DNA from 3 places in the Streptomyces chengmaiensis genome. Region 3 is predicted to be linked to each of the others. Evidence: riboswitches for the same ligand, from Rfam matches in the RefSeq annotation. Region 3 holds a riboswitch; each other region holds the start of a gene.

Region 1 (2,253 bases), on a different contig from region 3:
CCCCGCCAACCGCGGGCTGATCGGCAGCGGCGGCTACTCGCAGATCAAGTCCCTCTCCGAGATCAGCGACACCCTCCGCGAACGGCTGGCGCGCCTCACGGGTGACGAGGCCGCCGCCTCCCGCGCGCTGTGCGCCAACCTCCAGCTCGCCTCGTTCCGTGCCGCCCCCTCCGCGACCTGGGCGGACGGCAGCCCGTATGCCCTGCATCACAAGCTGGTCTCGGTCGACGACTCCGCCTTCTACATCGGGTCAAAGAACCTCTACCCCTCCTGGCTCCAGGACTTCGGCTACATCGTGGAGAGCCCGGACGCGGCCCGTCAGCTGAAGGAGGAGCTGCTCGACCCGCAGTGGACGTACTCCCGTCACACCGCGACGCACGACTACCGGCACGGAGTCTGCGCCTGACGGGATGAGCGACGACTTACTAGGACACATCCGGTATGGGTGATTTGACCCATTAGCTAAGCAGTCGCGCGGTCAGCGGCTTTTTCTGCTATTCGCTGACATCTCAGGGCAGTTGCGCCGAATGGCACCCGGCGCGACTGCCCGTGATGTCGGTCACGCTGGGAACCGATTGGCGATCTCGGCGTCCAGGCGAATTAGTGCTTTGCAGAAGGAAAGTTGAGAAGTGTGCTTCATCGGGGCGTCGCCACTTCATCGCCAAATCGGCCTCTTTCGATGCCATTCCGTCATACAAGGCCTTGTTACTCAGGTGCGGACTCGCCTACCGTCACCGTCATTCCGGATGGAACGCCGAATCCTGCCGCTGTCCGGACACCGCACCCACCCACACACCCGTCACACCCGGCAGGAGCGGGGGACCCAGGTAAGACGCCGGTCCGACCCCGGAGCGGCTTGGGGTGAAGCCGTGCACAGCGATGCGCGGCCGGGCATCTCCAGCCCGAACCCGACAGCTCACCTCGCAGGCGACGGAGAGGAATTCGCCATGCCCGAAAAGGGTAAGCACCGTCGTTCGAACCATCAGCGGATCACCCGCGGAATCGCCCTCGCGGGTGCCGCCAGCACTGCACTCGCTCTTCCGTTCTTCGGTGCGAGCATTGCTGAAGCGACGCCGAATACGGTCCACTCGACTGCCAAGCCCGCCGCGATCGCCACCGCCGTTGCCGCGGCCAAGGCAGCCGGTCCGCTGACCTACACCGTGGTCGCGGGCGACTCCCTCTCCGCCATCGCCGAAGAGCATTCGGTGAGCGGCGGCTGGAAGCGGCTCTACCAGGACAACCGCCGCGCGGTCGGTGACAATCCGTCACTCATCCGCCCGGGCCTGAAGCTGACCGTCGTCCCGGGGCCGGGCGCCGCGCCGCAGGAGCCCAAGAAGGCTGCCGCCTCGTCCGACCGGGCCGACCGTTCCGCCGAGCGGACCACGGTGGCCGCAGCGGCGAAGTCCTACCCCGACAACCTCGACGGCTGGATCCGCGAAGCCCTGGACATCATGGCCCAGCACGGCATCCCCGGCAGCTACGAGGGCATCCACCGCAACATCATGCGGGAGTCCTCCGGCAATCCGAACGCCATCAACAACTGGGACTCCAACGCGGCCAAGGGAACCCCGTCCAAGGGCCTCCTCCAGACCATCGACCCGACGTTCCGCGCCTACCACGTGCCCGGCACCTCGATGGACCCCTTCGACCCGGTCGCCAACATCGTCGCCGCCTGCAACTACGCGGCCGACCGCTACGGCTCGATCGACAATGTGAACGGCCCGTACTGAGCGAACGGCGCGCACTGACGCCGCCCGACACAGCCGTCCGGCCCGGCGCCCCGCAATCGGGGCGCCGGGCCGGACGGCCTTGCGCAGGTCAGGACAGGGCCGCTGACGCGGCCTCCGGCTCTCAGGCGACGACGCCGGACTTCGCGATCCGGATGTCGGCCTTGGTGGCGCCGCTGCGGGAGCCCAGGGACTCGATCTTCTTCACGACGTCCATGCCCTCGACGACCTCGCCGAAGACGACGTGCTTGCCGTCCAGCCAGTCGGTGACGACGGTGGTGATGAAGAACTGGGACCCGTTGGTGTTCCGGCCCGCGTTGGCCATGGACAGCAGGCCCGGCTTGGTGTGCTTGAGCTGGAAGTTCTCGTCGGCGAACTTCTCCCCGTAGATGCTCTTGCCGCCCGTGCCGTTGCCGGCGGTGAAGTCGCCGCCCTGCAGCATGAAGTCGGGGATGACCCGGTGGAACCCGGAGCCCTCGTAGCCGAAGCCGTGCTCGCCGGTGGCCAGCTCGCGGAAGTTCCTGGC
Region 2 (2,253 bases), on a different contig from region 3:
TCGACCTCGACCGTGGGGTTGCCTCGGGAGTCCAGGATTTCCCGGGCTACGACGACGTCGATGGACGGCACGAGCATCTCCTTCTGGGATGTGACGCAAGTTGTGATGCGAGCTGGATGCCAGCAGTGCAGGGTCTGATTCGGCCTTGCGGCAAGAGCCTAACCGGCCCGGGGGCCGCCGCCTGCCGATGCCCGCCCGCTGGGACGAAAAAGGGTGCGAAGTGGACCGGCTGGGGACGAAGCGCTACATGCCTACCGATCAGTAGTGACAGGGGGGTGACCGCCGGCCACGGCATGCGGAAGCCCCGGCCCGGTGCGCACGGGGGAAGCGCTCCGGACCGGGGCGGTCACAGCCGGGCGGGTCAGCTCAGGTGGAGCCGCTGGCCCGGGAAGATCAGGTCCGCGTCCTCGACGATGTCGTCGTTGAGGTCGTACAGCTTCTGCCAGCCGCCCTTGACGCCCTCCGCCTTAGCGATCCTGCTCAGCGTGTCGCCGGGCTTGACCTCGTACTCGCCGTCGCCCTTCTTGAAGCCCTTCGCCGGGGCGGCGGGCTCGGCGGACGACTTGGCCGACGGCTTCTTCTGAGCCGGAGCCGGGGCCGCGGAGCGCTCGGAGCGGGTGGTCGGAGCCTGGCTGCGCTGCTGCGACTGCTTCGGCTGCGCCTTGGGCTTGGACTGCTGCGCGGAACCGGAACCCGAACCAGAACCAGAGCCAGAGCCAGAGCCAGAGCCGCCGCCGGTGTACGCGGCATTGGACAGGCCGACGCCACAGTGCGGCCAGGCGCCCTTGCCCTGGCCCGCGAGGACCTTCTCGGCGATCTCGATCTGCTGCGCCTTGGTGGCGAGGTCGGCGCGCGCGGCGTACTTGGCGCCGCCGTAGGCCGCCCAGGTGGAGGCGGAGAACTGCAGACCGCCGTAGTAGCCGTTGCCGGTGTTGATGGACCAGTTGCCGCCGGACTCGCACTGCGCGACCCTGTCCCACTCGGCGGCGGTCGCGGCGGAGGCGGAGGTCGCACCGAGCAGCGGGGCGGCCACTGCGGCGCCGGTGACGCCGGCGAGCGCGGCGATACGGGTGGCCTTCGACGGACGGCGATGCTTGCCCTTGCCGGAAAGCAGCATGGAAGTGTCTCCTCACCGACGCCTGCGAGGTGAGCTGTCGGGTTCGGGCCGGATGAGTGCCCGGCCGCGCGTCCTAGCGCGCGGCTTCACCCCAAGCCGGTCCCGGCCTCTGAGAGCACAGCGCGTCTCAACGGCCCGGTCCGGCGCCTACCTTGGGTCCCCCGCTCCTGCCTTCGGCGCTCCACGCGACGACTGTTCCCGCCGTCCGCCGGCAGGATTCGGCGTGACGGTCGACGGGGCCCGCGGTGGCGAGCGGTTGGAACCGTAAACACACCGGCCGCTGCCGCTCAAGGGCGAACATCACGGATGAATCACTCTTTCCGCGATCGACTTGACACGCATTTCCGCAGGTGAAGGGCGATTCGGACGGATTCGACAGCCGCGACACGCCAGTTGGGGCAGAGAGACGCTTGTCTCACTTACGCAGAATCGGATAAACACCCCCGAACTGCCGCTACTTCAGATCCAGATCGAGGCTCTGGCCAGGGTGAATGAGGTCGGGATCCGACCCGACGGTCTCCTGGTTGGCCTCATAGAGCGCGACCCACCCCCCGGGCACCTCACGCTCGTCGGCGATCGCCCAGAGGCTGTCCCCGGGGCGCACGGTGTAGCCCTGCTCGCCGACTGCCGTGTCGGATGCATCACGTGAAGCGCTGTCACCCCGCGAGGCATGCCCACCGAATTCTCGGCTTGCATCACTGATACCCGACTTGTCCGCCTCATCCGCAGGTGCACCGCGATGCCGCCCGGTACCCTCGCCCACGGTCAGATCGGAGTCGACGGGGTCGGTCGGCTCGATGGTCCGGGTGGGCTCCACGGCGTCCTCGGGCAGCGTCTGCCCGCCGGAGCCGCCGGACCCCTCGGGGGCCGCGGACCCGGCGGAGACGCCCGGGGAATCCGACGCGTCAGGCGAGACCGTTGTGCCGCTCTCCTGCGGCAGACCCGAAATGCCCGCCCCGGATCGGGTGGTGGGCTGCTCGCCGCCCTCCGGCACCGACGAGGGAGACGACGAGGGCGACGACGAGGGGGAAGAGGACGGAGACGGGGCAGCCGTCGTAGCCGCCCCGGCGGAGCCCTCACCCGAGGAGCCCGCGCCGGGCGAGCCGCCGTCGGCGGGGGCCGCACCGCCGGAGCCG
Region 3 (2,253 bases):
CATTGTCCCCGCGCTTCACCGGATAGCGGCGGTGCGGGTCGTTGGACTTGAGGTAGTCCGCCTCGATGGCGTCGCGCTCGACGCCCAGGGCGAGCAGGGCGACCGCGATCGACAGCCCCGCGCGGTCCTTGCCCGCGGCGCAGTGCATCAGCGCCGGGACGCTGTCCTCCGCGAGTGCGTGCAGCACCCGGCTGTGCTCGGCGGTCCGCTCCTTGATGATCAGCCGATAGGTCTCGGTCATCCGGCCGGCCGCCTTGCCGTCGGCCAGTATCGACCTGAGCTCGTCGAGGTCGCCGTCCCGGACCATCTTCCAGAACTCCGCGCCGTCGGCCGGATCCGTCAGCGGCAGATTCACATTGCGCACGCCCGGCAGCTCGACGTCCGGGCCTTCGAGCTTCTGGTCCGCGGCATTGCGGAAGTCGAAGATCGTGTGGAGCCCCAGGCCGGCCAGGAAGGTCGCGTCCCTCGCCGTGGCGTGTGCCAGATGGCCGCTCCGGTACAGGCGTCCGTACCGCACCTGCCGTCCGTCCCTGGTCGGCAGGCCGCCCACGTCCCGGAAGTTGCGGACTCCGGTGAGCTGGGACTCGGCCGATGGCACCTGCGGCGACTGCTGCGTCACTTGGGGCTCCTCGTGTGACGGCGTCGGCGTTGGTCGCCGACGGTGACGTGTTCCCGACCATACGACATCACTTCATACGTCAAATGATCTCACCGGGGGCACGCGCACGGGTTCTGTCCGGCCGGCCGATTCGTCATGCGGTGCGCCCCATGGGTACACCAGACCGCCGCATCGGTGAGCGGGGTGGTGATTTGGCATGACTTCCGATGTCTGCCCGAATTGCACCTTTAGTAATAACCTGCCCTGGCTGAGGGGGAGATGGGAAACGGTACGTGAGCAGCGTCATATCCGTAACGGACCGTGGCGGATGCCGGACGGTGAATTCCTTTCTGAGGTGGGAATTTGAATCGCCTTCATCGACGGAGGGTGACCGGAATTCCTCGCCGATATCACAGCGCTCAATGCCGGGGGAATCGGAAGGCTTGTTCCGCTGTGCTCGGCTCGTTTACGGTCACGACCGATCCGGACGGACCGCCTAATCCTGCCGCCGTTCGGAATGACGACCCCACACACGCGTGGCAGGAGCGGGGGAACCAGGTAAGTCGCCGCGCCGGAGTCGCCGCTCCGGACGGCTTGGGGTGAAGCCGCGTCACCGCGTGGCCGGGCATCTCCAGCCCGAACCCGACAGCTCACCTCGCAGGCGCCGGAGAGGAAATCGCCATGCCCGCGAAGGGTAAGCACCGTCGTCCCAAGAGCAGCCCGCTCGCACGCGGTTTTGTCGCCGCGGGCGCAGGCGGCGCCGCCATCGCCATCCCGCTGCTGTCCCCGGCGGGCGCCCACGCCGCGGAGACGTCCGCGCCCGCCGCCGCGCCGCGGCAGGCCGTGACCGCCGCGGCCGCCCATGCCCCCGCCGGTGACGCCAAGTCCGGCGATGCGGTCAAGAAGCAGGCGCGGAAGGCCACGCCGACCACCTACGAGGTCGTCCCCGGCGACTATCTGTCCAAGATCGCCGACGAGCACGATGTGCGCGGCGGCTGGCAGCGGCTGTACGCGGACAACCGGGAGGCCGTGGGCGACAACCCGTCGCTGATCCACCCCGGGCTGAAGCTCACCGTCCACGGCAAGGCAGCGGAGCAGTCCGCCCCCGCGAAGGCGAAGGCGAAGGCAAAGGCCAAGCCCAAGGCGAAGACCGAGGCGAAGGCCGAGAGCAAGGCCCAGAGCGCCCCCAAGGCGCCGAAGAAGAAGGCCGCCCCCGAGCGCTCCACGTCCAAGGCGTCCGCCGCTGAGTCCACGCCTGCGCAGAAGCCCCAGCAGCCTCAGGCGGCCCAGCCGGCAGCCAGCGTCTCCGGCTACTCCGCGCCCCTCTCCGGCGCAAGCGTCACCACCCCGTACCGCGCCTCCGGCGCCAGCTGGTCCAGCGGCTACCACACCGGCGTCGACTTCGCCGCCGCCACCGGCACCACGGTCAAGGCAGTCACCGCGGGCACCGTCGTCTCCGCCGGCTGGGGCGGCGCGTACGGCAACGAGGTCGTCATCCGCCACAACGACGGCACCTACTCGCAGTACGCCCATCTGTCCTCGCTGTCCGTCTCCTCCGGCCAGAGCGTGAGCGCCGGCCAGCAGATCGGCCTGTCGGGCTCCACGGGCAACTCCACCGGCCCGCACCTCCACTTCGAGGTCCGCACCGGCCCGTC

Evidence for each region. A riboswitch is a leader RNA that binds a small molecule or an ion and turns the genes downstream of it on or off. The one in region 3 is predicted to bind cyclic di-AMP.
Region 1: it holds a riboswitch for cyclic di-AMP, as region 3 does, so the genes downstream of both, QCN29_RS16020 (transglycosylase SLT domain-containing protein) here and QCN29_RS04660 (LysM peptidoglycan-binding domain-containing M23 family metallopeptidase) in region 3, are expected to answer to the same signal.
Region 2: it holds a riboswitch for cyclic di-AMP, as region 3 does, so the genes downstream of both, QCN29_RS13605 (transglycosylase family protein) here and QCN29_RS04660 (LysM peptidoglycan-binding domain-containing M23 family metallopeptidase) in region 3, are expected to answer to the same signal.

Annotation. Positions count from the first base shown of each region.
Region 1 is NZ_JARWBG010000016.1:108,106-110,358, forward strand. Features, by position in the region: gene QCN29_RS16015 (phospholipase D-like domain-containing protein) at 1-406, shown strand, start outside; cyclic di-AMP (ydaO/yuaA leader) riboswitch at 788-943, shown strand; gene QCN29_RS16020 (transglycosylase SLT domain-containing protein) at 948-1,730, shown strand; gene QCN29_RS16025 (peptidylprolyl isomerase) at 1,852-2,253, opposite strand, start outside.
Region 2 is NZ_JARWBG010000013.1:35,403-37,655, reverse strand. Features, by position in the region: gene eno (phosphopyruvate hydratase) at 1-71, opposite strand, end outside; gene QCN29_RS13605 (transglycosylase family protein) at 362-1,117, opposite strand; cyclic di-AMP (ydaO/yuaA leader) riboswitch at 1,122-1,250, opposite strand; gene QCN29_RS13600 (LysM peptidoglycan-binding domain-containing protein) at 1,572-2,253, opposite strand, start outside.
Region 3 is NZ_JARWBG010000003.1:297,528-299,780, reverse strand. Features, by position in the region: gene QCN29_RS04665 (tyrosine-protein phosphatase) at 1-619, opposite strand, end outside; cyclic di-AMP (ydaO/yuaA leader) riboswitch at 1,107-1,277, shown strand; gene QCN29_RS04660 (LysM peptidoglycan-binding domain-containing M23 family metallopeptidase) at 1,280-2,253, shown strand, end outside.